Regions from separate parts of the Streptomyces sp. WI03-4A genome, predicted to be linked through region 3. Evidence: riboswitches for the same ligand, from Rfam matches in the RefSeq annotation. Region 3 holds a riboswitch; each other region holds the start of a gene.
What was found. Region 3 has a riboswitch for cyclic di-AMP ahead of PV343_RS23280 (transglycosylase family protein). Riboswitches for the same ligand answer to the same signal wherever they lie in the genome.
Positions count from the first base shown of each region.

Region 1: linked by a shared signal. The riboswitch ahead of PV343_RS32405 (C40 family peptidase) and the one ahead of PV343_RS23280 (transglycosylase family protein) in region 3 are both predicted to bind cyclic di-AMP.
Region 2: linked by a shared signal. The riboswitch ahead of PV343_RS02205 (C40 family peptidase) and the one ahead of PV343_RS23280 (transglycosylase family protein) in region 3 are both predicted to bind cyclic di-AMP.

Region 1 is NZ_JARAUO010000043.1:126-11,133, forward strand. Features, by position in the region: partial or broken gene PV343_RS32380 (DUF5691 domain-containing protein) at 1-1,284, shown strand, start outside; gene PV343_RS32385 (cobalamin B12-binding domain-containing protein) at 1,338-1,748, opposite strand; gene PV343_RS32390 (esterase/lipase family protein) at 1,973-2,824, shown strand; gene PV343_RS32395 (M23 family metallopeptidase) at 3,124-4,662, shown strand; gene pcrA (DNA helicase PcrA) at 4,729-7,209, opposite strand; cyclic di-AMP (ydaO/yuaA leader) riboswitch at 7,494-7,663, shown strand; gene PV343_RS32405 (C40 family peptidase) at 7,671-8,753, shown strand; gene PV343_RS32410 (hypothetical protein) at 8,940-9,293, opposite strand; gene PV343_RS32415 (C40 family peptidase) at 9,710-10,777, shown strand; gene PV343_RS32420 (response regulator transcription factor) at 10,796-11,008, opposite strand, start outside.
Region 2 is NZ_JARAUO010000001.1:469,991-479,270, forward strand. Features, by position in the region: gene PV343_RS02195 (ATP-dependent Clp protease proteolytic subunit) at 1-337, shown strand, start outside; gene PV343_RS02200 (hypothetical protein) at 345-653, shown strand; cyclic di-AMP (ydaO/yuaA leader) riboswitch at 1,087-1,217, shown strand; gene PV343_RS02205 (C40 family peptidase) at 1,220-1,693, shown strand; gene PV343_RS02210 (ATP-binding protein) at 1,851-2,309, opposite strand; gene PV343_RS02215 (helix-turn-helix domain-containing protein) at 2,522-3,382, shown strand; gene PV343_RS02220 (DUF397 domain-containing protein) at 3,392-3,616, shown strand; gene PV343_RS02225 (8-amino-7-oxononanoate synthase) at 3,737-4,864, opposite strand; gene bioB (biotin synthase BioB) at 5,011-6,246, shown strand; gene PV343_RS02235 (adenosylmethionine--8-amino-7-oxononanoate transaminase) at 6,239-7,528, shown strand; gene bioD (dethiobiotin synthase) at 7,530-8,246, shown strand; gene PV343_RS02245 (class I SAM-dependent methyltransferase) at 8,803-9,280, shown strand, end outside.
Region 3 is NZ_JARAUO010000024.1:23,592-34,599, forward strand. Features, by position in the region: gene PV343_RS23265 (nucleoside triphosphate pyrophosphohydrolase) at 1-513, shown strand, start outside; gene PV343_RS23270 (cytochrome P450 family protein) at 590-1,858, shown strand; gene PV343_RS23275 (transglycosylase family protein) at 2,027-3,073, shown strand; cyclic di-AMP (ydaO/yuaA leader) riboswitch at 3,260-3,428, shown strand; gene PV343_RS23280 (transglycosylase family protein) at 3,433-4,116, shown strand; gene eno (phosphopyruvate hydratase) at 4,452-5,759, shown strand; gene PV343_RS23290 (FtsB family cell division protein) at 5,864-6,340, shown strand; gene PV343_RS23295 (DUF501 domain-containing protein) at 6,388-6,936, shown strand; gene PV343_RS23300 (Ppx/GppA phosphatase family protein) at 6,933-7,874, shown strand; gene PV343_RS23305 (NAD(P)/FAD-dependent oxidoreductase) at 8,320-9,702, shown strand; gene PV343_RS23310 (cyclopropane-fatty-acyl-phospholipid synthase family protein) at 9,944-11,008, shown strand, end outside.

The DNA of each region.
Region 1 (11,008 bases), on a different contig from region 3:
TGGCTCGCGGCGGCCGGCGCCCACGGGTACGCGGCGCCCCCGCAGGCGCTGCCCGCGCTGCTGGACGCTGCCCGGGGCCGGACGGACCTGCGGCCGGCGGCGCTGGCGTTCGCCGGGCCCCGGGCGCTGTGGCTGGCCCGGCTGAACCCGGACTGGCGCTTCGCGCTGCGCTCGGCGCCGGGCGGCGGTGCGACCCTGCCCGACCCGGCGGACGGGGAAGCGGTGCGGCGGCTGTGGGAGGAGGGCCTGTTCGCCGAGCGGGTCGCGCTGCTGGCCGCGCTGCGCGCCCGTACGCCCGCGCCCGCCCGGGAGCTGCTGGCGTCGACCTGGACGACGGAGCGGGCCGAGGACCGGCTGATGTTCCTCGACTCGCTGCGCACGGGCCTGTCCCTGGAGGACGAGCCGTTCCTCGAACAGGCGCTCGGTGACCGCAGCCGCAATGTCAGGTCGACGGCGGCGGAGCTGCTGTCCACGCTGCCGGGGTCGGCGCTCGCCGCGCGGATGGCGGTCCGGGCGGCGGCATGTGTGGCCGTGGACCGGACGGGGAACTCGCCAACGGTCGTCGTGGAGGCGCCACCCGAGTGCGATCCGGGCATGGAGCGTGACGGTGTGGCGGCAAGGCCTCCCACGGGCAGAGGAGAACGGTCGTGGTGGCTGGGTCAGCTGGTGGAGGCGGCACCGCTCGGCATCTGGGCGAGCCGGCTCGGCGGGCGCACCCCGGAGCAGATCGTGGCGCTGCCGGTGGCGGACGACTGGCAGGCGGAGCTGCACGCGGCCTGGTGCCGGGCGGCGGTGCGCCAGCGCGACGCCGCGTGGTCGAGGGCGCTGCTCGGCACGCCGTCGGCCCCGGAGGCCGGCGGGCCGGGCGCGGTGTCGCTCGCGGAGCGGGCGAAGCTGCTGGGCGCGCTGGAGCCGGGGGAACGGGCCGTGTGGGTGGCCGGGTTCATCGCGACGCACGGCCTGTCGGAGGCGTTCCAGCTGCTCGGGGTGTGCGCGGTCCCGTGGGCCGCCCCGCTCGGCCGGTCCGTGGTGGACGCCCTGGACATCGCCCGGGACGCGGGCAGTTACCCCTGGAGTTTCAGCGGGGTGATGGGGCTCGCCGAGCGCTGCCTGGACCCGGCGGAGGCCACCCGCCTGGAGGGTCTGCTCGCGCTGCCCGACGAGCGGGAGAACGCGTCGCCGGGTGCCGGGGGGTACTGGGCCGAGGCGTTCCAGCGGCTCGTGGCCACGCTGCGCCTGCGGGCGGCGATGGCCGCGGAACTGCGGCCGGACGCGCCGAGTTGACGCGGGCTGCCCGGGCCACCGCTGCCGCCCGGGTCGCTCCGGAGGTGCCGCCGCTAGGCGGGCTGCCGGACGTTGCCCCGCACCCAGTCCACGATCTCGGTGGTGGTCGCGCCGGGGGTGAAGATCGCCGCGACGCCCTTCTCCTTCAGCGGCGGGATGTCCTCCTCCGGGATGATGCCGCCGCCGAAAACGAGGATGTCCGCGGCGTCGCGCTCCTTGAGGAGGTCGATGACGGCGGCGAACAGGGTGTTGTGGGCGCCGGAGAGGATGGACAGGCCGATCGCGTCGGCGTCCTCCTGGATGGCGGTGTCGACGATCTGCTCCGGCGTCTGGTGCAGGCCGGTGTAGATGACCTCCATACCACCGTCGCGCAGCGCCCGCGCGATGACCTTGGCCCCGCGATCGTGGCCGTCGAGCCCCGGCTTCGCCACCACCACGCGGATCGGACCGGCTGCCACACCCATCACTGCCTCCATCAAGCGACCACGGAAGCGACCACTTCCGCTCGTACCGACAAGTACCGCATATCTGGCACGTTCCGCCACCCGTCGGCAAGTGAACGAACGTTATCTCCAGCATCGCGCAACCGGCGGTTTTACGGTGCGGACAGAGGGGGAAATCACACGGTGGGACATGAGGGCACACGGGGGACCGAGCCGTCCCCCGGGTGCCGACAGGAGGTCGGCCAATGAAGGTCACCGGGGTACTTCCGCTCTTCCTCCCGTTCTACCGGCGCCTGTGGCCCGGCAGACTGGTCGACCTTTCCATGACGCTGTTCAAGGCGACCGCGCTGGAGGCCGCGATCCTGGCCGGCCACCTGCTGCTGTATCCGACCGGCCTGGTCCAGGAACGCCGCTGCGCCTCCCTGGCCGCCGGGGAGGGAACGACGCGGCTGCCCGCCCGCCCGGGCCCGCCGGTGGTGCTGCTGCACGGCTTCATCGACAACCGCTCCGTCTTCGTCCTGCTGCGCCGCAGCCTGGTCCGCAACGGCAGGCAGCGCGTCGAGTCGCTGAACTACTCCCCGCTGACCTGCGACATCCGGACCGCCGCCGAACTGCTCGGCCGGCATGTCGAGGAGATCTGCGAGCGCACGGGCAGTGAGCGCGTGGACGTCGTGGGCCACAGCCTCGGCGGGCTGATCGCGCGGTACTACGTACAGTGCCTCGGCGGTGACCTGAGGGTGCGCACGCTGGTCACGCTGGGCACCCCGCACTCCGGCACCCGGGCCGTGCCGCTGGCCAGCGCGCATCCGATCGTGCGGCAGATGCGTCCGGGCTCCGAGGTGATCGAGGAGCTGTCCCGGCCCGCGCCCGGCTGCCGCACCCGGTTCGTCAGCTTCTGGAGCGACCTGGACTCCGTGATGGACCCGCTGGAAGCGGCCTGCGTCGACCATCCCGACCTGGACGCGCTGAACGTGCGGGTGACCGGGATCGGGCACCTGGCCCTGCCGGTGCACCCCGCCGTCGCGGCCGGGATACGCGAGGCCCTGGAGGCCACGCAGGCCGAGGAGACGATCGCGGGCGGCCTGACGGTGGCCTGACGGTGACCACCTGACGGTACCCCGGGAGCGGCCCGGCCGGTCGCCCGGACGGGCGAACGGGTGGTTCGCAGGCCCTCGCGTCGGCCGGCACGGCCGACGCACGGGTGACCCACCGCCACTCGCCATCGAACGTATTTCGAACACAAAGCCAAACTCGCGTCCGCCGTCCCCCGAAACACGGGCGATTGCCCGTTTCCGGCCAACGCGAAACCAGCCGAAGATTGTCGCGCCCGCATACCGACGGGTACAGTCGCCGCACTGCTCTGGCAGCCCCTGTTGTCGAGGCGAAAGAGAAGTTGGTGAACGACCGTCACCCGTCGGGGAGTACGACCACCCCGGCCCCGGCTTCCGACGCCTCCGCCACGCACTACGCGCCGTACGGGACCCAGGAAGCCCGCTACGACGACTTCACCACGTACGCCGGCTACGACGCCACCGGTTTCACGGCCGGTTCCACCGGCACCGGAACCGTCGCAGGCGACCCGCTCTTCGGCAGCCTCCCGGGCGGTGAGCAGCACACCTACGCCGCCACCCAGTGGGGCACCGGCACCGGCCACACCCCGGGGTACGACCCGTACGCGGCCCAGCACCACACGGCCTACGACTCGGGCACGTACGACAGCACCGCCTGGACGGTTCCCGCCCAGGCCACCGGGCACGACGTCAGCGGCCAGTGGGACGCGAGCGCCTGGACGCAGGCCGAACAGCCGGGCCACGACGGCCTGTCCGCAGTCGCCGACCCCACCCAGCAGTGGGACTGGAACGCCCAGGCGTTCGACACGGGCGCCTACGACGCCACGCAGTGGAACTCCGACGGCACGGCCGTGGCGCACGAGCAGCTTGCCGAACCGTTCGACCAGCAGGCCACGGCCACGTTCGAGCAGGTCGGCGACGCCCAGGCGACCGCCGCCTTCGACCATGTGTCCTACGAGGACGCCGCCTACGGCGAGGCCGGCCACCTCGGCGAAGCCCGCGACACGGCCCTCGAGGGCGACGAGCCGGGCTCCACGGGCGAACTGCCCGTCGTGCGGGACCTGCTCGACGACCAGGAGGACACGACTCCGGCCCCGGCGTCCCGCGCGGGCTCGCGCAGTGCCGCACGCTCCCGGCGCCGTACGCCCCCCAAGCGCTCCGCGCTGCTGACCATCGCCGTGCCCTCGGCCTGTGTGATGGGGGTGGCCGGGATCGCGGCCGCCTCCGTCGGCGGTCTGACGGACGACGGCGGCAAGGACACCACCGCCTCCGCGCCGGACGCGCACGCGGTGAAGCCGTCCGTCGCCAACAGCAAGCTGGACGCCCAGCTCCGCACACTCTCCGCCGGGGCCGACGACTTCGCCGACCGGGCCAGCCGTACGCAGGACCGGATCGACCTCAAGGCGCAGCAGGAACTCCAGCAGAAGAAGGCGGCCGCCGAGGCCGCGCTCAAGGAGCGGCTGCGCCCCAAGTTCGCGCTGCCCGTCGCGCAGCGCGGGCTCAGCGCCTACTTCGGCCAGGCCGGTGTGAACTGGATGTCCGTGCACACGGGCATCGACTTCCCGGTCTCGTACGGCACCACCGTCATGTCCGCCGTCGACGGCGTCGTCTCCACGAAGTGGAACAGCGCCTACGGCAACATGATGATCGTGACGGCGAAGGACGGCACGGAGACCTGGTACTGCCACCTGTCCAGCTACCGCGTCGCCTCCGGTACGAGCGTCAAGGCCGGGGAGCCGATCGCCTTCTCGGGCAACTCGGGCAACTCCACCGGCCCGCACCTGCACTTCGAGGTCCGGCCCGCGGGCGGGGCGGCCATAGACCCCCTGCCGTGGCTGCGCAGCCACGGTCTCGACCCGACCTGACCCGGCCCGATCCGACCTGAGACGACCTGACCTTCGAGCCCCGCCGGACCGGCGGGGCTCAGGTGTCTACAGCTTCTCCACCGGCGCGTACCGCAGCAGCAGCCGCTTCGGCTTGCCGTCCCCGAAGTCGATCGTCGCCTGGGCCTTGTCCTCCACGCCCGAGACCGCGACGACCGTGCCGAGCCCGAACTGGTCGTGGGTGACCCGGTCGCCGACGGCGAGGGCCACGGCCGGCTTCTCGGAGGCCCGCCGGGTGGCGAACCCGGACGCGCCCGCCGCCGAGGAGCGGGAGCGGGACGAGGACAGCGAGGCCGCGATCCCGGAGACCGGCGCGGCGGCCCGCGGCGCGGGAGCGCCCGTCCGCTTCCACTCCAGGTGGGTGGTCGGGATCTCCTCCAGGAAGCGGGAGGGCGGGTTGTACGAGGGCTGTCCCCAGGCGCTGCGCATCGCCGAGCGCGTGAGGTAGAGCCGCTCACGGGCGCGCGTGATGCCGACGTAGGCCAGGCGCCGCTCCTCCTCCAGCTCCTTGGTCTGGCCGAGGGCGCGCATGTGCGGGAAGACGCCGTCCTCCATGCCGGTCAGGAAGACGACCGGGAACTCGAGCCCCTTGGCGGTGTGGAGGGTCATCAGGGTGATGACGCCGGCGCCGTCCTCCTCGTCCGGGATCTGGTCGGAGTCGGCGACCAGGGCGACCTGCTCCAGGAAGTCGGCGAGCGTGCCGGTCTCGCCCTCCCCGCGCTCCTGCTCGAACTCCAGGGCCACGGCGGCGAGTTCCTGGAGGTTCTCGATGCGGGTCTCGTCCTGCGGGTCGGTGGATGCCTGCAACTCGGCCAGGTAGCCGGTGCGTTCCAGTATCGCCTCCAGGACCGTGGCCGGTCCGGCGCCGGACTCCACGATCGTCCGGAGGTCTTCCATCAGCACGTTGAACCGCTTGACGGCGTTCGTCGACCGCGCGGCCATGCCGTACGCCTCGTCCACCCGCTTCAGCGCCTGCGGGAAGCTGATCTTCTCGCGCTGGGCGAGGGCGTCGACCATCGCCTCCGCGCGCTCGCCGATGCCCCGCTTGGGGACGTTGAGGATGCGGCGCAGCGGCACCGAGTCCTCGGGGTTGGCGAGGACGCGCAGGTAGGCCAGGACGTCCCGGACCTCCTTGCGCTCGTAGAAGCGCACGCCGCCGACGACCTTGTAGGGCAGGCCGACGCGAATGAAGACCTCTTCGAAGACACGGGACTGGGCGTTGGTGCGGTAGAAGACGGCGACGTCCCCGGCCTTCGCCTCGCCCGCGTCGGTGAGGCGGTCTATCTCGTCGGCGACGAACTGGGCCTCGTCGTGCTCGGTGTCCGCCACGTAGCCGGTGATCCGCGCGCCCTGGCCGGCGTTGGTCCACAGGTTCTTCGGACGGCGGGACTCGTTGCGCTCGATGACCGCGTTGGCCGCCGAGAGGATCGTCTGGGTGGAGCGGTAGTTCTGCTCCAGCAGGATCGTCGTGGCGTCCGGGTAGTCCTCTTCGAACTGGAGGATGTTGCGGATGGTCGCGCCGCGGAAGGCGTAGATCGACTGGTCCGCGTCACCGACCACGCAGAGCTCGGCGGGCGGCAGGTCGGCCTCGCTCGGCGGCACGTCCACCGGGTGCTCGGCGGTGCCGACGAGTTCGCGCACCAGGGCGTACTGGGCGTGGTTGGTGTCCTGGTACTCGTCGACCAGGACGTGCCGGAAGCGGCGGCGGTAGTGCTCGGCGACGTCCGGGAAGGCGCGCAGCAGGTTGACCGTCGTCATGATCAGGTCGTCGAAGTCGAGCGCGTTGGCCTCGCGCAGCCGCGACTGGTAGAGCGCATAGGCCTGCGCGAGGGTCTTCTCGAAGCCGTCGGTGGCCTGGGCGGCGAAGTCCTCCTCGTCGATCAGCTCGTTCTTGAGGTTGCTGACCTTGGCGCTGAAGGACTTGGGCGGGAACCGCTTGGGGTCGAGGTCGAGGTCCCGGCAGACCAGGGCCATCAGGCGCTTGCTGTCGGCGGCGTCGTAGATCGAGAAGGACGAGGTGAAGCCGAGCCTCTTCGACTCGCGCCGCAGGATCCGCACGCACGCGCTGTGGAAGGTCATGACCCACATCGCGTTCGCGCGCGGGCCGACGAGCTGCTCCACGCGCTCCTTCATCTCGCCCGCGGCCTTGTTGGTGAAGGTGATCGCGAGGATCTGGCCGGGGTGCACGTGCCGCTCGGCGAGCAGGTGGGCGATGCGGTGGGTGAGCACCCGGGTCTTGCCCGAGCCCGCGCCGGCGACGATGAGCAGCGGTGAGCCGGCGTGGACGACGGCCGCGCGCTGGTTCTCGTTCAGCCCGTCGAGGAGCGCGGCCGCGTCGAGCGCGGGGCGGGGGGCGCCGTCGCGGTAGTGGGCGTCACGGTCCGGCGGCACGTCGAACTTCCCGCCGAACAGATCGTCCGGAACGGGCTCCGGCGCGTGATCGTCCTCGGGCGGCGGCGGGTGCTCCTCCTCGTGCCCACGAGGGGCCTGGAGGTCCGCCAGGAAGCTGTCGTCAAAGAGGCTGCTCATCGCTCTACGAGTCTAGGGCGCCGCACCGACAACCGGTCCCCGCCCCGGAAACCCGGTCCGCGCGGGGGCCGCAACCGGACACGGCGCACCGCGGCCGGCCGCCGCGCCACGGACGCCGACATGGCCCTCACGCTGCGAGAGCGCCTTGTCACACCGGTGTGAAACAGGCGCCAGGTCACGGAAATGTATCGGACATAAGCCACACCAACCTTCACAGGAGTCACACGAGTTGGCTAGGTTGCCGTCAGGCCGCACGCACCCCTTCCGGCGAACGTCGCCGGGCGTCGCGGCCTCCGCCGAGTCCGGTGCGCCTTCGCGCGGCCGGAGCCGGGGACCCACCGATCCCGGGGTGAATCGGCCGACTCCCGCCCGGGACGACGCCGTAGGGCAACCCTTCCGAACCACCCGCCCGAACCCGACAGCTAACCCGGTAGGCGGCACGTTGGAAGGAGTCGCCACCCTTGGCGTCGCACCGCAAGCCGCGACCCGGCGGAAGTGGACCGGGTCTGCGCACCCCCGCTCTCGCCACCGCCGCGCTCACCTCCGTGGCCGTCCTGTCCCAGACGGCCGAGGCGGCCCCCGCCGACGACGGCGGGCCGAGCGTGGAGGAGATCGAGAAGAAGATCGACGAGTTCTACCGGCGGGCCGAGTCGCCGGCCGAGCCGTCCGTGGACACCCCGGAACGGACCGTACGGCAGCGGGGCCGGCTGGACTCCCTGCGCGGGAAGGTGGCGTTCGGCGACGGCCCGCAGGAGCCGGAGCACGACCGGCGTCCGCCGGACTACTTCGACCAGACCCGGCTGATGGACCGGCTGGCGTCGACGGTGAAGAAGCGGCAGGAGACCGCCAGGAGCACCGACGCGGGCGCCGAGGTTCCGGACGCCTCGGCGCACGCCCCCGCGCGCGCCCGAGCCGCCGTCCAGCCGCGGGAGACCGCCACGGCGGCCGTGTCGGCGTACGACCCGAAGACCGCCAAGGCCGCCGTCCAGCGCAAGCTCGCCGCCGCCCGGAAGCTGATGTCCCTGCTGACCGCCCCGGAGGACCCGGCCTCGGCTCCGGCCCCGAGTCCGGCCCTGAGTCCGCCCCCGCCCCCGTCTCCGGTCCCGTCCGCGGCCGGGCGGCACGGGCGGCACGGGCGGCGGGAGGCCGCGGCGCCGTCGTACCAGGCGTCGCCGGGCGTGCGGGCGACCAGGGCCGACCTGGCGATCGCCTTCGCCCGCGGCCAGATCGGCAAGCCGTACGTGAACGGGGCCAGCGGGCCCGGCTCCTACGACTGCGCCGGTCTCACCCGGGCCGCCTGGAAGGCCGCCGGTGTCACCCTGCCGCGCACCGCCCGCGCCCAGGCCGCCGTGGGCACGACGGTCCCGCTCGCCGACGCGCGCCCCGGTGACCTGGTCTTCTTCCACGATGACCTGAGCCATGTGGGTCTGTGCACGGGGGACGGGACGATGATCCACGCGCCGGGGCCCGGCGCGTACGTCCGCGAGGAGTCCCTCCGCCACGACGGCGACTCGGTCGTCCACAGCGTGGTCCGGCCCGCCTGACGCACCACCGCGCGTCCGGGACGTCCCGGACGCGCGGTCGTCCTCCTTTCCAGCCCCCCACGCGCGCGTGGCCTCCTCGTCCGGCCGGCGCGGCTCCCCGGCATCGGGATCACGCCGGGCATCTCAGGTCTGCGGATCAGGGCCCGGCGCTGAGCGTCACGTCCGCGGCGCGGTGGGGAAGGTCCCTCACGTCCACAGCACGGCGATGAAGATGTTCGCCGTGGTCAGCAGGCCGACCAGGCCGAAGACGCGCTTGTCCACCTTCTCCTCGTCGCGCTGCACGTAGACCAGCCCGAGGATGACGATCAGCAGGGCCAGCTTCACGCCGATCTTGATGGTGTCGACGTGGTGGCCGTCGGCCTCGTTGAGCCCGACCAGGGCCACACCGGTGACCAGCATGGTGAAGGCCCCGTGCAGCATCCCGGGGACGAAGCGGGCCGTGCCCCGGCCCATCGCCTTCATCTGGGTGAGGAAACCGCCGAGCAGCGCGGCGATGCCGATGATGTGCAGGCCGACGAGGAGATGGATGAGTACGTCCATGAGCCCGGAGCCTAATGAGGGGCCTCGGACCCGCCGTCACCGGGCCCGGGCGTGACATCGGACGGATCTTGCATATATGCGCCCCATAGCACCACAGCGCTTCCTGGTGTCCCGCATTCCGCGCATCGATCACCACGCTGCGTGAAGGTGTCGACTCCGGCACGGCAACACGGTCACTTACGGTCACGTTTCGATCCACCGACGCCAGTTCCGCACTCCGCGTTACCAAGCTGTCACAGGCGGGCCTAGCGTCCTCCCCCAGGTGACCGGCACCCCACCGCCGCCCGGGCCAGGGGCGGCCGCCGGTCGCCGCGCCGAGAAAGGCCCGGCGGTGGCCCGCTCCCCCTGTGCGGGCCATCGCCGGTCGCCTCGATCGCCCAGACGCAGCAGTCCCACGAAAGGTCGTGACGGTCCAGGTGGCAGCGCACCGCAAGCCCCGACAGCGCTCGCTCGGCGGCAGCACCGCCCGTACGGCCGTCACCCTCGCCCTCGCGGGCGCGGCCACCGCCACGGTGTTCGACGGCACCGGCAGCGCCGCCCCGGAGCCGACCGTGGCGCAGGTGAAGGCCAAGGTGGACAAGCTGTACCAGCAGGCGGAGGCCGCCACCGAGACCTACGACGGGGCCAGGGAGAAGGCCGGTGCGGCCCAGCGGCGGCTGAACTCGCTGCGGGACCAGACCGCGCGCAGGCAGCAGAAGCTCAACTCGGCCCGTGACGCGCTGGGAACCTTCGCCGCGGCGCAGTACCGCGAGGGCGGCATCGACCCCTCCTGGCAGCTCGCCCTCTCCAGCGACCCCGACCGGTACCTGGACGGCGCCGCGTTCGCCGAGCGGGCCGGCGAGCGGCGGGCCGGTGCGGTGGCCCGGGTGCGCGAGCAGCTGCGGGAGATCGAGCAGCTGCACGGAGCCGCCCGCGCCGAGCTGACCGCGCTGCGGTCGCGGCAGGCGGAGCTGCGGCGGCAGAAGCAGACCATCACCGGGAAGCTGGCGCAGGCGCGCCGGCTGCTGGCGCGGCTCACTCCGCGGGAGCGGGCGCAGGTCACCGGGGACAGCGGCGCGCCGGGGCACGCCACCCGGTCCGCCCCGGACGCCCGGCAGCCGCTGGACGAGCCGGGACCGCCCTCCTCCGCCCCGGACTCCCGCGCCGCGGCGGCCGTCGCCTACGCCTACCAGAAGCTCGGCAGCCCGTACGTGTGGGGCGCGACCGGCCCGGACGCCTTCGACTGCTCGGGCCTGGCCCTGGCCGCCTACCGTTCGGCCGGGGTCTCGCTCCCCCGCACCACCTACGCGCAGATCAACGCCGGCCGACGCGTCTCCCGGTCCGAACTGCGGCCGGGCGACCTGGTGTTCTTCTACTCCGGCATCAGCCACGTCGGCATCTACGTCGGCAACGGGCAGATGATCCACGCGCCCAACCCCTCGGCGCCGGTCCGCCTGGCCCCCATCGACCAGATGCCGTTCGCCGGGGCGGCCCGGGTGGCCTGAGGCCGGCCGGGCCGGGGGTCAGACCAGGCGGCGGGCGGTGGCCCAGCGGGTCAGCTCGTGCCGGTTGGACAGCTGGAGCTTGCGCAGGACCGCCGAGACGTGGGACTCGACCGTCTTCACCGAGATGAACAGCTGCTTGGCGATCTCCTTGTACGCGTAACCGCGGGCGATCAGGCGCAGCACCTCCCGTTCGCGCTGGGTGAGGCGGTCCAGGTCCTCGTCGACCGGCGG
Region 2 (9,280 bases), on a different contig from region 3:
CCAGGCCGCGTCGGTCGCCGCCGTGCTGCTCGCGGCCGGGACACCCGGCAAGCGGTTCGCCCTGCCCGGCGCACGGGTCGTCCTGGAGCAGCCCGCACTGCGCGAACCGGTCGAGGGGCAGACCGGCGACCTGCTGATCCAGGCCCGGGAACTGGTCCGGGCACGCGAACTGATGGAGGAGATGCTGGTCCGGCACACCGGTCGCACCGCCGGGCGGGTGCACCAGGACCTGGAGCGGGTCCTGGTGCTCGACGCGCCGGGCGCACGGGCGTACGGCCTGGTGGACGGTGTGGTCCCGGGACGCAGGGACACGCCCGGCACCGGGCACGCGGGGTGAGCCGCCGATGCTGCCACCGGAACTTCCGCCGCTGCCCGCGCTGACCAGGGCCGAGGGCGAGCTGATCGACTGTTACCTCGAGGCCGTGGACCTGCTGGGCCGGATCAACCCGGCCCAGGACGGGGACACCTACCGCGGGCTGCGCGCGGCACAGGCCCTGGTGCGCAAGGCGGTCGAACTGCGCGACGCGCTGACCCTGATGCACCAACGGGGCGAGACGGAGCTGCACGGGGACACGCTGGCACGCGCTTTGCGGGTGCTCGACGGCGAGCGCCGCACTGCGCGCGTCACGCTCCCGCCCGACTGCGTCGGCTGATCCGGACGCATCTCCGGCCCGTACGGGCCCCGTTGTCGACGGGCCGCGCGTGCGCGGCTTGAAACGGCCCGAACGACGTACCCCCGGCCGGCGTATCTCCGGAGCTTTTTTCGGGCCTTCCGACTTGCGCGACAGGGGGGTTCCGGACCCCCTCTCGGGTGCTCCGCCCCAGGTCCGAGGCTACGTGCGGGTTCTGACGGTCGTTCGAACACAGCCCTGTCCACCCGAACGGGTGAGTGGTGAGTAACGCCACAAATTGCCGTTTGCGTTGGGATTTTCCGACTCCTGTGAGTGAAGATCCGTGTCTGACGACAAGCCCCCGCCACCGCGGCGGGGCGGTCCGGGCGGACGCCGAGTCCTGCCGCCGCCCGGATGACCGGTCGACAGGAGTGGATCGGCAGGAGTGGAGGACCCGAGCAAGACGGGTCGCCGGGACGGACGTTCGTCGCAGACGGACGGTCGTGCCGAGCAACCCTTGGGGTGAAGCCGCGACAACGCGGCCGGGCAACTTCGCCAGCCCGAATCCGACAGGTCATCCTTCACAGGCGGCTGACGAAGGGTTGCGCATGACTGCGCTCAATCGTGTCCCGTCGCTCATGGCCCGGGCCGGTACGGCCTCGGCCCTCACGCTTGCCGCCGTGGGCGGCTCGATCGCGGTGCCGGGCCTCGCCACCGACGCCTCCGCCGCGACGCTGGCGACGAAGGCGCTGCAGATCGCCGCGTCCAAGAAGGGCGCCCCGTACGCCTGGGGTGCCACCGGACCGCGGCGGTTCGACTGCTCGGGGCTGACGCTCTACTCGTTCAAGAAGGCCGGCAAGAAGCTGCCCCGTACGGCCGCCCAGCAGTACAACAAGACGCACCACATCTCGGCCAGGAGCCGCAAGGCCGGCGACCTGGTGTTCTTCCACTCGGGGTCCAGCGTCTACCACGTGGGCATCTACGCCGGTAAGAACAAGATCTGGCACGCGCCGAGGACCGGGTCGGTGGTACGGCTGGAGAAGATCTGGACCAGGAGCGTCTGGTACGGCCGGGTCAGCTGACCCTGGCTCAGGGCAGGAGCGGCTCCGCGACGGGGCCGCTCCGAGCACCGTCAGCGCCGTCCCGGCGCCTCCCGCGGCCTGCGGGCGGCCCAGGGCGGCGCTCGGACGTTCAGGCGTCACGGAGGTCCCTGGACGGCCTCTCGGCGGGCTCCCAGGGCTACGGCTCCTGCTGGCCCGCCGTGGTGACCGGTTCGGCCGGGATGCTCCAGGGCAGTTCGATGGACACCGTCTTGCCGCCCTCGCGCGTGGGGCGGATGCGCAGTTTGCCGCCGCACTCCGCGGTGAGCCAGCGGATGATGACCATGCCGCGCCCGTTGTCCTGCTGGACGGCCGCGGGCAGTCTCTTCGGGAAGCGTGGATGGCTGTCCGTGACTCCGATGCGCAGGTGTTCGTCACGGTCCAGCGCGATGTCGACCGTGAAGGTGGGTGACTGGCCGAAGGTGTGCTGTACGGCGTTGGTGGCGAGTTCGGAGACGATGAGCCGCACGGTGTCGGCCACGTCGGTGTCCGACGGCAGGCCCCACTCCGCAAGCGTTTCCACCACGTAGGAACGCGCCGCGGAGACCGAGGCGGGATCGCTCGGCAGAGTGACGGATGCTTCCAGATGGTCTGCCATGGCGAGGTCGTCCCTTTCCCACGGGACCGCAGTCCGACGAGGAGCGGATGGTTCGAGTACGGTCCCGGACTGGTGCTGTTTCGCCAGACTGCCATCACCGGGCCGGTCGGGGGAGCGATCCACCAAGATATGCATATATCTGTCGCTCAAAGCGGTGAACTCTGCGACGCGAGACCGTATATGGGCGGCCCGGAAGGAGTAAGGAGTTGCCCATGCAGAACGGTCCCGCGGTGCGGCGCCGCAAACTGGGCGCCGAACTGCGCACGCTGCGCACCGGGGCGGGGCTCACCAGTGGCGAGGCGGCCCGTCTCGTGGGCTGGCACCAGTCGAAGGTGAGCCGTATCGAGACCGGCGCCAGCGGGGTGAAACCGGCCGATGTGCGGTTACTGCTCGACGCGTACGGGGTGCGGGAAGGACAGCGGCGTGAGCTGCTGCTGATGCTGGCGGGGGCCGAGGAGGCCGGTGGCCGCAGCCGGTGGTGGCACGCCTACCGGGGGATCCTGCCGCCCACCTACCGCGATTTCATCAGTCTGGAGTCACAGGCGAGCGGGATGCGCACCCTGGAGACGACGGTGGTTCCCGGCCTGCTGCAGACGCCCGAATACGCGCGTGCCGTGACCCGCGCGGCCGTCGGCGGCGTGGACGACGAGCGGCTCGACGCACTGGTCGAGGTGCGGCTGGCCAGGCAGGACGTGCTGCGGGCCGATCCGCCGCTGGAGCTGAGCGCCGTACTGGACGAGGCGGTGCTCAGACGTGAGATCGGCGGGCCCGAGGTGATGGCGCGGCAGCTGGAACGGCTGCTCGAGGCCGCTCGGCTGCCCCAAGTACGGCTCCAGGTGCTGCCGTTCGGCGCGGGGGCGCATGTCGGTCTCACCGGGCCTTTCGTTATCTTCTCATTTCCGAGCACTTCTGATCTGGATGTGGTTGTTCTCGACCAGTTGACGAGTAGCCTCTACCTGGAACGGAAAGAAGACCTCAAGGCCTACGCGGAGGCCTTCGACACCCTTCGGATCCACGCCCTTTCCCCCCAGGACTCGTTGGATTACATCGCCGGGATAGGTGACGGCGCGTAAGGAGGCACCATGACTGCACTGCCTCGGAACGTCCCTGCCAGTACCGACCTGCACGACGTGCGCTGGCTGCGCAGCAGCTACAGCACGGGAGCGAACAACTGCGTGGAGACGGCCCGGCCGCGCTCCGGTCCCTGGGCCGGACTGCTCGCCGTGCGCGACTCCAAGAACCCGTCCGGGCCCGCGCTGCTCTTCTCAGCGGGGAGCTGGGTCGGCTTCACGGCCACGCTCCACTGAGCCCGCCCACTGTCAGCCGACTGACCCTTACCGATCTCCGCCGATCGTGACCGGTCCTGACCGATACCTATCGGTCAATTCCGATCACACTCGCGCGATGCCCGGCCGTGTCACGCCGACTCATGGTCGTGTTTCGCCGATCACACGTACAGCGCGTTCGATCTCGGCCCCGGACAGGTCCGCGCGGGCGGTCAGCCTCAGCCGTGAGATGCCGTCGGGCACGGAAGGAGGACGGAAGCAGCCCACGGCCAGGCCCGCAGTGCGGCAGTCGGCCGCCCAGCGCACCGCCTGCTCCGGGGACGGAGCCCGCACGGAGACCACCGCGGCGTCCGGACGTACCGCCTCGTGTCCCGCGGCGGTCAGCCGTGCGTGCAGTTCCGCGGCGACCGCGCGGGCCCGCGCGGCCCGCGCCGGTTCGCGCCGCAGCAGCCGGAGCGCCGCCAGCGCCGCCCCCGCGGCGGCCGGGGCGAGGCCCGTGTCGAAGATGAACGTCCGGGCCGCGTTGACCAGATGATCGATCACCCGGGCCGGACCGAGCACCGCACCGCCCTGGCTGCCCAGCGATTTCGACAGCGTGACCGTGACCACCACGTCCGGCGCGCCCGCCAGGCCGGCCGCGTACGGGGCGCCCTGGCCGCCGTCTCCCAGCACACCCAGGCCGTGGGCGTCGTCCACCACGAGACCGGCGCCGTGCTCCCGGCACACCTCGGCCAGCGCGGCCAGCGGAGCCGCGTCCCCGTCGACGGAGAAGACGGTGTCGGAGACGACGATCGCCTCGCCCTCGTGCGTGCCGAGCGCCTTGGCCACGGCCCGCGGGTCGGCGTGCCCGACCACCTGGGTGGCGCCCCGGGCCAGCCGGCAGCCGTCGATGAGGGAGGCGTGGTTGCCGGCGTCGGACACCACGAGCGATCCGTGCGGGCCCAGCGCGGTGACGGCGGCCAGGTTGGCGGCGTAGCCGGAGGAGAAGACCAGGGCCGCCTCGAAGCCGCAGAAGTCCGCCAGCTCGCGCTCCAGCTCCGTGTGCAGCTCGGTGGTGCCGGTGACCAGCCGGGAACCGGTGGAACCGCCGCCCCAGGTCCGGGCGGCGGCGGCCGCGCCCTCGGTGACCTCGGGGTGGTGCGCCAGGCCCAGGTAGTCGTTGCTCGCCAGGTCCAGCAGCGGCGAGTCGGCGGGGCGCGGGCGCAGGGTCCGTACGAGTCCCGCGCGGCGCCGCGCCTCGGCCTGCTCGTCGATCCAGCCGAACGCCATGGGTCCTCCGGGCTTTTGTAGGTAGCGGACAGACACTAGCGGCACGCCCGGCCGCCCACGGTGTGGCAATACCCACACGTCGAAGTGCCACTGTTGTGCAAACTCTCCTTGGCCCGGAGCGGCCCCGTAGGACAGGATCGGCTCTCATGGACCTGCTGAACACGCTGGTGGACAAGGGGCTTCGGCGCGAACTGCCGACCCGCGAGGAAGCTCTGGCCGTACTGGCCACCTCCGACGACGACCTGCTCGACGTGGTGGCCGCGGCCGGCAAGGTACGCCGGCAGTGGTTCGGCCGACGGGTGAAACTCAACTACCTGGTCAACCTGAAGTCCGGCCTGTGTCCGGAGGACTGCTCCTACTGCTCGCAGCGGCTCGGCTCCACCGCCGGCATCCTCAAGTACACCTGGCTCAAGCCCGACGAGGCCTCGCAGGCGGCGGCCGCGGGCCTGGCCGGCGGGGCCAAGCGGGTCTGCCTGGTGGCCAGCGGGCGGGGCCCGACGGACCGTGACGTGGACCGGGTCTCCGAGACCATCAAGACCATCAAGGACCAGAACGAGGGCGTCGAGGTGTGCGCGTGCCTCGGACTGCTCTCCGACGGCCAGGCCGAGCGGCTGCGCGAGGCCGGCGCGGACGCCTACAACCACAACCTGAACACCTCCGAGGCCACCTACGAGGAGATCACCACCACCCACACGTACGCCGACCGGGTGGACACGGTGCAGAAGGCGCACGCCGCCGGTCTGTCCGCCTGCTCGGGTCTGATCGCCGGCATGGGCGAGACCGACGAGGACCTGGTCGACGTCGTCTTCTCGCTGCGCGAACTCGACCCGGACTCGGTGCCGGTGAACTTCCTGATCCCGTTCGAGGGGACCCCGCTCGCCAAGGAGTGGAACCTCACCCCGCAGCGCTGCCTGCGCATCCTCGCGATGGTCCGCTTCGTCTGCCCGGACGTGGAGGTGCGCATCGCGGGCGGCCGCGAGGTCCATCTGCGCACGATGCAGCCGCTCGCGCTGCACCTGGCCAACTCCATCTTCCTCGGCGACTACCTGACCAGCGAGGGCCAGGCGGGCAAGGCCGACCTGGAGATGATCGCGGACGCCGGGTTCGAGGTGGAGGGCGCCGGCGAGGTCACCCTGCCGGAGCACCGCGCGGCGGCCGCACAGGGCGGTTGCGGGTCGCACGAGAGCGCCGGGTGCGGATCGCCCGAGGGGGCGGGCTGCGGATCGCACGAGAGCGCCGGCTGCGGGTCCGTCTGCGGCTCGCACGAGGCTGCGGACGCCCCCGGTACGGCCGTGGTGCCCGCCGCGGCCGCCGAGCCGCGCACCGACCTCGTCGCCGTGCGCCGCCGCGGTGCCGGAACGGACCTCGCGCCCAATGCCTGAGCTGTCCGGCCCGGACGTGTCCGAGCTGCTGGAGCTGGACCGGCGGCACGTGTGGCATCCGTACGGTCCGATGCCCGGGCGTGCCGAACCGCTCGTCGTGGAGTCGGCGAGCGGGGTCCGGCTGCGGCTCGCCGACGGTGCGGGCGAGCTGGTCGACGGCATGTCCTCGTGGTGGTCGGCGATCCACGGCTACAACCACCCCGTGCTCAACGAGGCCGCGCACGAGCAGCTCGGGCGGATGAGCCACGTCATGTTCGGCGGGCTCACGCACGAGCCCGCCGTACGCCTGGCGAAGCTCCTTGTCGACATGTCGCCCGACGGTCTCGAGCATGTGTTCCTGGCCGACTCCGGATCGGTGTCGGTCGAGGTCGCCGTGAAGATGTGCCTGCAGTACTGGCGTTCGCTCGGCCGGCCCGGCAAGCAGCGGCTGCTGACCTGGCGGGGCGGCTACCACGGCGACACCTGGCAGCCGATGTCGGTGTGCGATCCCGACGGCGGGATGCACGAGCTGTGGACCGGTGTGCTGCCGCGCCAGGTGTTCGTGGGCGCGCCCCCGGCCGAGTACGAGGAGTCGTACGCCGAGCTGCTGCGCTCGGCGATCGAGCGGCACGCGGACGAGCTGGCCGCGGTGGTCGTGGAGCCGGTGGTGCAGGGCGCGGGCGGGATGCGGTTCCACTCCCCCGCGTACCTGCGGGTGCTGCGCGAGGCGTGCGACGCGCACGACGTGCTGCTGGTCTTCGACGAGATCGCCACCGGATTCGGTCGCACGGGTCAGCTCTTCGCCGCGGAGCACGCCGCCGTCACGCCGGACGTGATGTGCGTGGGCAAGGCGCTGACCGGCGGTTATCTGACGATGGCGGCCACGCTGTGCACCGCGCGGGTCGCGGACGGCATCTCGCGCGGCGAGGTGCCCGTGCTGGCCCACGGGCCGACGTTCATGGGCAATCCGCTGGCGGCCGCCGTGGCCTGCGCCTCGATCGGGCTGCTGCTCGGCCAGGACTGGCGCGCGGAGGTCGCGCGGATCGAGACGGGTCTGCGCGAGGGGCTCGCCCCGGCCGCGGACCTGCCGGGTGTGAAGGACGTCCGGGTGCTGGGCGCCATCGGGGTGGTCCAGCTCGACCACGAGGTGGACATGGCCGCGGCCACCCGAGCCGCCGTGCGGGAGGGCGTGTGGCTGCGCCCGTTCCGCGATCTGGTCTACACGATGCCGCCGTACGTCACCGGTGACGCGGACGTGGCACGGATCGCGCGCGCGGTGTGCGCCGCGGCGCGGGAGGGTTGAGATGCCGGTACTGGTGATCACGGGGACGGGCACGGAGGTCGGCAAGACCGTCACGACCGCGGCCGTCGCCGCCGCGGCGCTCGCGGCCGGGCGGTCGGTGGCCGTGCTGAAGGCCGCGCAGACCGGGGTACGGCCGGACGAGCGCGGGGACGCCGACGAGGTCGCGCGGCTCGCGGGGCCGGTGACGGCCACCGAGCTGGCCCGCTTCCCGGAGCCGCTGGCACCGGGTACGGCGGCCCGGCGGGCCGGGATGGCCCCGGTGCATCCGCGGGAGGTGGCCGAGGCCGCGGCCAAGCTGGCGACCGAGCACGACCTGGTGCTGGTCGAGGGCGCGGGCGGGCTGCTCGTACGGTTCGACGCGGCCGGCGGGACACTGGCGGACGCGGCCCGGCTGCTGGACGCGCCGGTGCTGGTGGTCGCCTCCGCCGGTCTCGGCACGCTGAACACCACGGAGCTGACGGCCCGTGAACTGCGGGCGCGTGAGATCGAACCGGCCGGTGTGGTGATCGGCAGCTGGCCGGACGAGCCCGACCTCGCCTGCCGCTGCAACGTCGCCGACCTGCCGGAGGTCGCCGGAGTGCCCCTGCTCGGCGCACTCCCCGCCGGCGCGGGCGCCCTCCCTCCCACCGAGTTCCGCACGAGGGCCCCGGAATGGCTGGCCCCCCGCCTCGAAGGCACCTGGGACGCGGAGGCGTTCCGCATCCGCGAGGCGCGCTGAGGGGTTTCGGGGCAGGGGTGGTGGGCCGGGGCTCGGTGGGTGGGCCGGCCTGGTCCGAGCGGGCTCAGGTCGGACCGGCCTGGGGTGAGCGGGCCTGGGGTGAGCTGGGCTTGGGTGAACCGAGCCGGGCTGGACGGCCCTCCTCGGCCGAGCCTGGCAGTGGTGCGCCGGACCCGACCGGACCCGACCGGACCGACCGGGCCGACCGGGCCGACCCTAGCCCGGTCTACCCCGGGCCAGCCTGCGCCTGGCTGGGCCAGGGCTTGGCCTGGGCCGGGCTCGGACAGGCTGAGCCGAGCCACACTGGAACGGCTGAGCCGGACCGGGCCGGGCCCGGCTGCGCCGGACCAAGCCGGACGGGTCCGAGCGGACCGAGCCTGACCGCGGCGGACGGGTCCGACCCGCCCCCCGGCGCCCCCGACAGGCCTACGCCCGGGGCGTGTGGGGCGGGCGGGGAGCGGTGGTCGTCGGTGGGCCGTACGGACCCGCCGGCAAGGGTGGAACGGGGCTTCGCGGGGGACACTCACCGTAGGACCGACCCGTCCGGGAGGTTGCCATGCGCTTGTCGTCGGCCGGTTCCGGCGCCGCGGCACGAAGCCCCGTCCACCATCCCATCTTCGCCCGCTACTACGCCCGGTTCAGCGTCGACGCCGAGACGCGCCTCGGCATGGCCGGGATACGCGAGCGGCTGCTCGCCGGGCTGTCGGGGCGGGTGATCGAGATCGGCGCCGGCAACGGCCTGAACTTCGCCCATTACCCAGGAGCCGTCGCGGAGGTCGTCGCCATCGAACCGGAGCCGCTGCTCCGGGGCTTGGCGCTGCGGGCGGCGCTGCGCGCCCAGGTGCCGGTCGACGTGGTCCCGGGCGCCGCGGAGGCCCTGCCGGTGAAGAGCGAGGCGTTCGACGCGGCCGTGCTGTCGCTGGTGATGTGCAGTGTGCGGGACGTACGGCGGGCGCTGGGCGAGGTGCGGCGGGTGCTCAGACCGGGCGGCGAGGTGCGCTACTTCGAGCACGGGCGGGGCGGCGGCCGGGTGA
Region 3 (11,008 bases):
CTGGTCGAGGCGATCGAGGCCGGCGACCGCGACGAACTGCGAGAGGAACTGGGCGACGTGCTGCTCCAGGTCGTCTTCCACTCCCGCATCGCCGAGGAGGACCCGGACGCGCCTTTCTCCGTGGACGACGTGGCCGGCGGCATCGTCGCCAAGCTGATCCACCGCCACCCCCACGTGTTCGGCGAGGAGACGGCCGAGACCCCGGAGGACGTCAAGGAGCACTGGCTGCGCACCAAGGCCGAGGAGAAGCGGCGCAGCTCGGTCACCGAGGGCGTCCCCCTCGGCCAGCCCGGCCTCGCCCTCACCGCCAAGCTCGCCTCCCGCGTGCGCACGGCGGGCCTCGACGTCCCACTGCCCCAGGGCGACGGCATCGGCTACGAGCTGCTGGCGCTCGCGGTCCGCGCCGAGGCCGACGGCGTGGACCCGGAGGCGGCACTGCGCGCGGCGGCCCGGGTGTACCGGGACGCGATCAGGCAGACGGAGGGCCAGGGCACCGGCGGCGCCGGGGACTGACGACGGGGGACCCGGACGGGCTGTCGCCCACGGACGCCCGCGGCGCGAGTCCCGGCGGGCCGGATACCGTCGGGGAGTGACCGACCAGCCCCACCCCCCGACGGCCCCCGAACTCTTCACGTGGGAGTTCGCTGGCGACCCGTACCCCGCCTATGCCTGGCTCCGCGAGCACGCGCCCGTGCACCGCACGCGGCTGCCCAGCGGGGTGGAGGCCTGGCTGGTCACCCGGTACGCCGACGCCAAGCAGGCGCTGGCCGACCAGCGGCTGAGCAAGAACCCGGCGCATCACGACGAGCCCGCGCACGCCAAAGGCAAGACCGGTATCCCGGGTGAGCGCAAGGCCGAGCTGATGACGCACCTGCTGAACATCGACCCGCCGGACCACACCCGGCTGCGCCGGCTGGTCAGCAAGGCGTTCACCCCCCGCAGGGTCGCCGAGTTCGCGCCCCGGGTGCAGGAGCTGACCGACCAGCTCATCGACCGGTTCGCCGCGACCGGTTCGGCCGACCTCATCCACGAGTTCGCCTTCCCGCTCCCCATCTACGCGATCTGCGACCTGCTCGGCGTCCCGCGCGAGGACCAGGACGACTTCCGGGACTGGGCGGGCATGATGATCCGGCACGGCGGAGGCCCGCGCGGCGGTGTCGCGCGGTCCGTGAAGAAGATGCGCGGTTACCTCGCCGAGCTGATCCACCGCAAGCGCGAGGCGCTGCCCGACACCCCGGCCGCCGGCGAGGACCTGCTCTCCGGGCTCATCCGCGCCTCCGACCACGGCGAGCACCTCACCGAGAACGAGGCCGCGGCCATGGCCTTCATCCTGCTGTTCGCCGGGTTCGAGACCACGGTGAACCTGATCGGCAACGGGACGTACGCGCTGCTCACCCATCCCGGTCAGCGTCACCGGCTGCAGGACTCCCTGGCCCGCGGTGAGCGCGGCCTGCTGGAGACCGGCGTCGAGGAACTGCTGCGCTACGACGGCCCGGTGGAGCTGGCGACCTGGCGCTTCGCCACCCGTCCGCTCACCGTCGGCGGGCAGGACATCGCCGCCGGGGACCCGGTGCTCGTCGTGCTCGCCGCCGCCGACCGGGACCCGGAGCGGTTCGCCGATCCGGACGTGCTCGACCTGTCGCGGCGGGACAACCAGCACCTCGGGTACGGGCACGGCATCCACTACTGCCTCGGCGCCCCGCTCGCCCGGCTGGAGGGCCAGACAGCGCTCGGCACGCTGCTGACCCGCCTGCCCGACCTGAGGCTCGCGGTGGATCCGGCGGAGCTGCGCTGGCGCGGCGGACTCATCATGCGCGGTCTGCGCACCCTGCCCGTGGAGTTCACGCCCGCCCCCTGACGCAGTGGTACGGGCCGACATACATGCGGTGTTCAACTCTGTGATCTTCACGTGATCTACGCGGCATTAACTTGTGACAAGTGATCGTCTGCCTATACGTTCACCCATCAGCGTGGCGCGGAGTTCCTTGCGCCGCGCCGGTCCTGCTGTCGCACGAAAGGTCTCCGCATGCTCTCCGGGAACGGCCGCCATCGTCGCCCCCGTCAGGCCCCGGCTCTGCTCGTAGCGGCGGGGGTGACCGGGTCCGCCATCGCGATCCCGCTCCTCGGCGCCGCGAGCGCCAACGCGGCCGACGGCACCACTTGGGACAAGGTGGCCGAGTGCGAGAGCGGCGGCTCCTGGAGCGCCGACACGGGCAACGGTTACTACGGCGGTCTCCAGATATCCCAGGACGACTGGGACAAGTACGGCGGCGGTCAGTACGCCTCCAGCGCCGACCAGGCCAGCCGTTCGCAGCAGATCGCCGTCGCCGAGAAGATCCTCGCCGACCGGGGCACCACCCCCTGGGCGACCTGCGCCCTGCTGTCGGGCCTGACCTCCAACTCCGGTTCGGTGAACGTCGACACGGGCGTCGGCGGCTCCGGCGAGGGCTCGTCGGGTCAGGGTGACTCCGGATCCACGGACGACTCGCAGGGTGATTCCGGCGCGGATTCCGACTCGTCCGGCCTGCCGGATTCGCCCACCTCGTCCGGCCCCTCCTCGTCCCCCGACTCCTCGCCTTCCGTCGACGCCAAGCCGTCGTCGGGCAAGAGCAAGGGCAAGGACAAGGCCGGTGACGCCCACGGTTCCGACAAGGGGGCCGACACTCCCAAGTCGGACAAATCCTCCTCCCCGGACTCCGGTGGCACGCAGGAGACCGGGTCCTCCCCTGTGGAACCCGCCACGGACGACTCGGACAATTCGTGGCAGGCCGGGAGTTCTTGGAGCCTGGTCGACACCGGTGCGGTGAGCAGCGGCGGGCGTCACCGCGGCACCAGTGCGGACGAAAGCGTGACAAACGGTCAGAGTGACTCCTCTTCCGGCCGTCACGCCTCCCGCGCCGCCGACACCTACACGGTCCACGAGGGGGACAGCCTCGCCTCCATCGCCGACTCCCTTGACGTCGACGGCGGGTGGCACGCGCTCTACGACCAGAACAAGAAGGCGATCGGTGCCGATCCCGACGACATCAGTGCCGGTCAGACCCTGCGAGTAGGTGCCGAAACGGGCGAATAGTGGCGGGAGTTGACGCCCCACTTCACTCACTAATGTCCGGTTTGGTGAAAGTGTGGGATGAGTCTCAGAAGCCCTGATCGTCTTTGAAATTCCGTCGATCGCCTGTCTACGGTCAAGGCCGCTCGTCACCACGAGCCCCGGCAGTCGCAACGCCGAATCCTGCCAGCGGTTGCCCGGGAACAGTCGTCGCGTCACGCGCCGCAGGCAGGAGCGGGGGACCCAAGGTAAGTGCCGGGCCCAGCAGTCGAGCTGGAACCGGCTAGGGGTGGAGCCGTGCCTCCCAGGGAGGCACGGCCGGGCAACTCAACCGGCCCGAACCCGACAGCTCACCTCGCAGGCGTCGGTGAGGGGATCGATCCATGCTGTTTTCCGGCAAGGGCAAGCACCGTCGTCCGTCCAAGGCCGTCCGCGCCATCACGTTCGCCGGTGTCACCGGCGCCGTCGTCGCCGCTCCGCTGATGGCGGCCGGCAACGCCTCCGCCGCCACCGCCTCCGAGTGGGACAAGGTCGCCCAGTGCGAGTCCGGCGGCAACTGGTCCATCAACACCGGCAACGGCTACTACGGCGGTCTGCAGTTCTCCGCCTCCACCTGGGCGGCGTACGGCGGCACCGCCTACGCCGCGCAGGCCAACCAGGCCAGCAAGGCGCAGCAGATAGCCGTCGCCGAGAAGGTGCTGGCCGCGCAGGGCAAGGGAGCCTGGCCGGTCTGTGGCACGGGCCTGTCCGGCACCCCGTACTCCGGTGCCGCCGCCTCGGCCGGTACGAGCAAGAGCACCACCACCACCCGCTCCACCGACCAGCAGGCCGCCAACCGCTCGGCCACCCGCACCGCCCCGTCGGCGAGCAAGACCGTCACCACCCCGACCGGCAAGAAGGTCAAGAAGGGTGACGGCGAGTACAAGGTCGTCAAGGGCGACACCCTCAGCCTCATCGCCGGCAAGCACCACGTCCAGGGCGGCTGGAAGAAGCTCTTCGAGCTGAACAAGGACATCGTCCAGGACGCCAACCTCATCTACCCGGGTCAGCAGCTCCACCTGAAGTGACCCCCGGCTCCCTCAGGGAGCACCGCGCTCTCACCCCCGGGTTCCGGCCCTGAGGCCCCGTGAGAGTCGTCCCCCGTCCCCACGGGCTCCCCGCCCCGGCGCGTCGTCCCCCGTACGCGCCGGGGCGGGGTTCTGCTGTTTCCCGGGTGTTCGGCCGGGCCTCACGCGCAAGCCCCTTTGTTCCGGACGGAAACAATGGGTACGGTTCCCCCTGTCCCTCCCAGTCCTCGCCTGTCCACGGGACGGTCGGTCGGTGGCCGACGCCCCTTGGACGGTTAGGCTCTAGGCGCGCGGCACACCAGCCCCGCACAACCAGCGTCACATCCATGAAGGAGATGCTCGTGCCGTCCATCGACGTCGTCGTAGCCCGGGAAATCCTGGACTCCCGAGGCAACCCCACGGTCGAGGTCGAGGTCGGCCTCGACGACGGCAGCACGGGTCGTGCCGCCGTTCCGTCCGGCGCCTCCACCGGCGCCTTCGAGGCCATCGAGCTGCGCGACGGTGACCCGAACCGCTACCAGGGCAAGGGTGTCGAGAAGGCCGTCCTCGCCGTCATCGAGCAGATCGGCCCCGAGCTGGTCGGCTACGACGCCACCGAGCAGCGCCTGATCGACCAGGCCATGTTCGACCTGGACGCCACCGACAACAAGGGCTCGCTCGGCGCCAACGCCATCCTCGGCGTCTCCCTCGCCGTCGCCCATGCCGCCTCCGAGGCCAGCGACCTGCCGCTGTTCCGCTACCTGGGCGGCCCCAACGCGCACCTGCTCCCGGTGCCGATGATGAACATCCTGAACGGCGGCTCGCACGCCGACTCCAACGTGGACATCCAGGAGTTCATGATCGCCCCGATCGGCGCGGAGTCCTTCTCCGAGGCCCTGCGCTGGGGCACCGAGGTCTACCACACGCTGAAGAAGGTCCTGAAGAGCAAGGGTCTGGCCACCGGCCTCGGCGACGAGGGCGGCTTCGCCCCGAACCTCGGCTCCAACCGCGAGGCCCTCGACCTCATCCTCGAGGCCGTCAAGGAAGCCGGCTACACGCCCGGCGAGCAGATCGCCCTCGCCCTCGACGTCGCCGCCTCCGAGTTCTACAAGGACGGCAAGTACCTCTTCGAGGGCAAGGAGCGCTCCGCCGCCGAGATGACGGAGTACTACGAGGAGCTCGTCGCGGCCTACCCGCTCGTCTCCATCGAGGACCCGCTGTTCGAGGACGACTGGGCCGGCTGGAAGGTCATCACCGACAAGCTCGGCGACAAGGTCCAGCTCGTCGGCGACGACCTGTTCGTCACCAACCCCGAGCGCCTCGCCCGCGGCATCGAGGAGGGCACCGCCAACGCCCTGCTGGTGAAGGTGAACCAGATCGGCTCGCTCACCGAGACCCTGGACGCCGTCGAGCTGGCCCAGCGCAACGGCTTCAAGTGCATGATGTCGCACCGCTCCGGCGAGACCGAGGACGTCACCATCGCCGACCTGGCCGTCGCCACCAACTGCGGCCAGATCAAGACCGGTGCCCCGGCCCGCTCCGAGCGTGTCGCCAAGTACAACCAGCTGCTGCGCATCGAGGAGATCCTCGACGACGCCGCCGTCTACGCCGGTCGCAGCGCGTTCCCGCGCTTCCGCGGCCACGTCGAGGTCTCCAAGGGCTGACCTCCCACCGGGCTAAGTCTTAGCCAGTCGTACGTACGTCCCCGTACCCGGTCCCGTACCGTGTCCGGGGACGTACGCACGTGGAAGGGGAGGCGGCAAGCCACATGGCCGTGAAGGACCGGGACCGTTTCTCCACCGCGACCAGGCTGCGGCTGCTCGGCGAGCAGACGGCGGCCCGGGTCTACCGCTCCCAGACCAAGCGGCAGGCGCGCCGCTCCCGGCTCACGGGCCGCGCGGCCCTGCTCGCGCTGGTCCTGTGCTCGATGATCGTCGCGCTCGCCTACCCGATGCGGCAGTACGTCTCGCAGCGCGCCGAGATCGCCGACCAGCAGCGGCAGCAGGAACAGGCCCGCAGACGCGTCGAGCAGCTCCGCGACCTGAAGGCGCGCTGGCAGGACGACGCCTACGCCGAACAGCAGATCCGGCGCCGGTTGCACTACGTGATGCCCGGGGAGACCGGGTACGTCGTGATCGACCCGGGCGCGGCCAAGCAGTCCCGCGCCGACCTCGGGGCCGCCCGCCGGCCCTGGTACGCGAACGTCTGGGACGGGGTCGACAAGTCCGACGCCTCCGACCAGTGAGCCGGCCCCCGGCCGGTGACCGACAGAAAGCCACCCTGAAAGCAGTCATGGAAACGCCTCCGCCGCCCACTCCGCACACCGAGCCCACCGACGCGGACGTCGAGGCCTTCGAGCAGCAGCTCGGCCGCCCGCCGCGGGGCCTTCGGGCCATCGCGCACCGCTGCCCCTGCGGCCAGCCGGACGTCGTGGAGACGGCACCCCGCCTGCCCGACGGCACGCCCTTCCCGACGACGTACTACCTGACGTGCCCGCGCGCCGCCTCGGCGATCGGCACGCTGGAGGCGAACGGCGTCATGAAGGAGATGACCGAGCGGCTGGCCACCGACCCGGAACTGGCCGCCGCCTACCGCGCCGCGCACGAGGACTACATCCGGCGCCGCGACGAGATCGAGGTCCTGGAGGGCTTCCCGAGCGCCGGCGGAATGCCGGACCGGGTGAAGTGCCTGCACGTGCTCGTCGCCCACTCGCTGGCCGCGGGGCCGGGCGTGAACCCGCTGGGCGACGAGGCCATCGCGATGCTGCCCGAGTGGTGGGCCAAGGGGCCGTGCGTGACGCCGGCCGAGGCCGCCGAGCCCGCCGAGGGGGATGCCAAGTGACCCGCGTCGCCGCCATCGACTGCGGTACGAACTCCATCCGGCTCCTGGTCGCCGACGCCGACCCCGCGACGGGTGAACTCGTCGACCTGGACCGGCGCATGACGATCGTGCGGCTCGGCCAGGGCGTCGACCGCACCGGCCGGCTCGCCCCCGAGGCGCTGGAACGCACCTTCGCCGCGTGCCGCGCGTACGCGGAGATCATCAAGGAGCACGGCGCCGAGAAGCTCCGCTTCGTCGCCACCTCCGCCTCCCGCGACGCCGAGAACCGGGACGACTTCGTCCGCGGGGTCGTGGACATCCTCGGTGTCGAGCCCGAGGTCATCACCGGCGACCAGGAGGCCGAGTTCTCCTTCACCGGTGCCACCAGGGAGCTGACGGGCCGTGACGACCTCGCCCGGCCCTACCTCGTCGTGGACATCGGCGGCGGCTCCACCGAGTTCGTGGTCGGCGACGACCACGTGCGGGCCGCCCGCTCCGTGGACGTGGGCTGCGTGCGGATGACGGAACGGCACCTGGTGCACGACGGCAAGGTGAGCGACCCGCCCACCGAGGCGCAGGTCGCCGCGATAAGGGCCGACATCGAGGCCGCCCTCGACCTCGCCGAGCGGACGGTCCCGCTGCGCGAGGCGCACACCCTGGTGGGCCTCGCGGGCTCGGTCACCACGGTGTCCGCGATCGCCCAGGACCTGCCGGAGTACGACTCCGCGCGCATCCACCACTCCCGGATCTCCCACGACCGCGTCCGCGAGATCACCGAGGGGCTGCTGCGCTCCACGCACGCCGAGCGCGCGGCGATCCCGTCGATGCACCCGGGCCGGGTCGACGTCATCGGGGCGGGCGCCCTCGTGCTGCTGGCGATCATGGAGCGGATCGGCGCCCGGGAGGTCGTCGTCAGCGAGCACGACATCCTCGACGGCATCGCCTGGTCGGTGGCCTAGCTCTCTTTCGTTACTGACTGGTAGCCATCGGCTGAGCAGGTCGGATAACGTCTGAGCGGGTCCGAGGGGCCCTCGCGGGGCCCCTCGGGGACGGTCGCCCGGGAAAGTTCGTGAAGTTCTTCACAAGGAATTCCGCCTCGCGGAACCGAGAAATGGGGCCGACAGGCCCTTCCGGGGGCTCCCGAGCTGTTTGAACATGTTCAGGCAGTGAGCGCGAGGGTCCTGCGGAGGGGGGTGTTCCGGGGGTGTCACGCAAGGCTCACCGCTCCTCCGGGGAGCAAGAGAGGCAGCTCACGCGGCCTTGACAACGGGTCAGACCGCCCGCCGGTTCCCGATCGTGACCATGACCTGCGTCACGCGGGTCGCGGAGTTTAGCACAGGCCCTGTCCAACCTTGTGAAGGGGCGCACGAGCACCCCTGCCGAGGCAGGTGGATACTCGATGGCATGAGCACCACGGAGCGTCCCAGGATCCTCGTAGTAGGCGGTGGGTACGTAGGCCTGTACGCAGCTCGGCGCATTCTCAAGAAGATGCGCTACGGAGAGGCGACCGTCACGGTCGTCGACCCCCGGTCGTACATGACCTACCAGCCCTTCCTCCCCGAAGCCGCCGCCGGCAGCATCTCCCCTCGGCACGTCGTCGTCCCGCTGCGACGCGTGCTGCCGAAGGCGGAGGTCCTCACCGGCCGGGTCACCACCATCGACCAGGACCGCAAGGTCGCCACGATCGCCCCGCTCGTGGGCGAGGCGTACGAGCTGCCGTTCGACTACCTGGTCATCGCGATGGGCGCGGTCTCCCGCACCTTCCCGATCCCCGGCCTCGCCGAGCAGGGCATCGGCATGAAGGGCATCGAGGAGTCCATCGGCCTGCGCAACCACGTCCTCGAGCAGCTCGACAAGGCCGACTCCACGACCGACGAGGAGATCCGCCGCAAGGCGCTCACCTTCGTCTTCATCGGCGGCGGCTTCGCGGGCGCGGAGACCATCGGCGAGGTCGAGGACATGGCCCGGGACGCGGCCAAGTACTACAAGAACGTCTCCCGCGAGGACATGCGGTTCGTCCTCGTCGACGCCGCGGACAAGATCCTCCCCGAGGTCGGCCCCAAGCTCGGCCAGTACGGCAAGGAGCACCTGGAGAGCCGTGGTGTGGAGATCTACCTCTCCACGTCCATGGACTCCTGCGTCGACGGCCACGTGGTGCTGAAGAACGGCCTCGAGGTCGACTCCAACACCATCGTCTGGACCGCCGGCGTCAAGCCGAACCCGGCCCTCGCCCGCTTCGGTCTGCCCCTCGGCCCCCGCGGCCACGTCGACTGCGAGCCCACACTCCAGGTCAAGGGCACGGACTACATCTGGGCCGCCGGCGACAACGCCCAGGTCCCGGACCTCGTCGGCCGCAAGGCCGGCAACGAGAACGCCTGGTGCCCGCCGAACGCCCAGCACGCGCTGCGCCAGGCCCGCGCCCTCGGCGACAACGTGATCTCCGGCATGCGGGGCTTCCCGCAGAAGGAGTACGAGCACGCCAACAAGGGTGCGGTCGCCGGTCTCGGCCTGCACAAGGGCGTGGCGATGATCGTCATGGGCAAGATGAAGATCAAGCTCAAGGGCCGCCTCGCCTGGTACATGCACCGCGGCTACCACGGTCTGGCGATGCCGACCTGGAACCGCAAGATCCGCGTCTTCGCCGACTGGACCCTCGGCATGTTCCTCAAGCGCGAGGTCGTGTCCCTGGGCGCCATGGAGAACCCCCGCGAGGAGTTCTACGAGGCCGCCAAGCCCGCGCCGGTCGCCGCCGCGAGCAAGACCGAGGAGAAGGCCAAGGCCTCCTGACCCCTCCCGGTCGCGCACGAACCGAACGAACCGAAGGGCCTCCCGCCATCCGTGGTGCGGGAGGTCCTTCGGCGTGTCCGGGCCTATTCCGGCCTCTGCCCGGGCCCCGTTCGCGCCCGATTTACATGTGCGGTGCATCCTTTTTGCCCACTTGTAACTCCTTTGCGGGACTGCGCTGAGCGCTCCGCGGTGTTTACGTGGTGAACGGACATCCGGGATCGTCGTCTTGGAGGTGTGCGCCATGGCCGACGCCGCGTCGCGGCTGAGGAGTCTTGCCGAGCGGATGCTGGGAGCACCGCTCCCGTTGCGGATCCGCGCCTGGGACGGTTCGCAGGCCGGCCCGCCGGGGGCCCCGGCCCTCGTCATCCGCAACCGCCGCGCCCTGCGCCGAATGCTGTTCAAACCCGGTGAACTGGGCATGGCCCGCGCCTGGGTCGCCGGGGACCTGGACATCGAGGGGGACCTGTACACGGCCCTGGAGGCCGTGGCCGGGTCCGTCTGGGAGCGCGGCGAGGACGCCCGCACCCTGATCCAGGCGCTGCGCGACCCCGAGGTGCGGGCCGCCGGACGCGAGCTGCTGCGGCTCGTCGGACCGCCGATCCCGCCCGCCCCGCCGCGCGAGGAGGTCCGCAGACGCCGCCATCTGCACACCCGGCGCAGCGACAGCCGGGCCATCAGCCACCACTACGACGTGGGCAACGACTTCTACGAACTCGTCCTCGGACCGTCCATGGTCTACTCGTGCGCCTACTGGGAGGACGGCGGTTCACTGGAGTCCGCCCAGCGCGACAAGCTCGAACTCGTCTCCCGCAAGCTCGGCCTGACGCCGGGACAGCGGCTGCTGGACGTCGGCTGCGGCTGGGGCTCGATGGCCATCCACGCGGCGCGCGAGCACGGCGTGAGCGTCGTCGGGATCACCCTCTCGCAGGAGCAGGCCGCCTACGCCCGCAAGCGGGTCGCCGACGAGGGGCTGACCGACCGGGTGGAGATCCGCGTCCAGGACTACCGGGACGTCGTGGACGGCCCTTACGACGCCATCTCCTCCATCGGTATGGCCGAGCACGTCGGCGCCGAACGCTATCTGGAGTACGCGAGCGACCTGCACGGCCTGCTGAGACCGGGCGGCCGGCTGCTCAACCACCAGATCGCCCGCCGTCCGCAGCGCGACGAGTCGGCGTACGAGGTGGACCGGTTCATCGACGCCTACGTCTTCCCGGACGGTGAGCTCGCGCCGATCGGCACCACCGTCACCCTGCTGGAGCGGGCCGGCTTCGAGGTCCGGGACGTGGAGTCCCTCCGCGAGCAC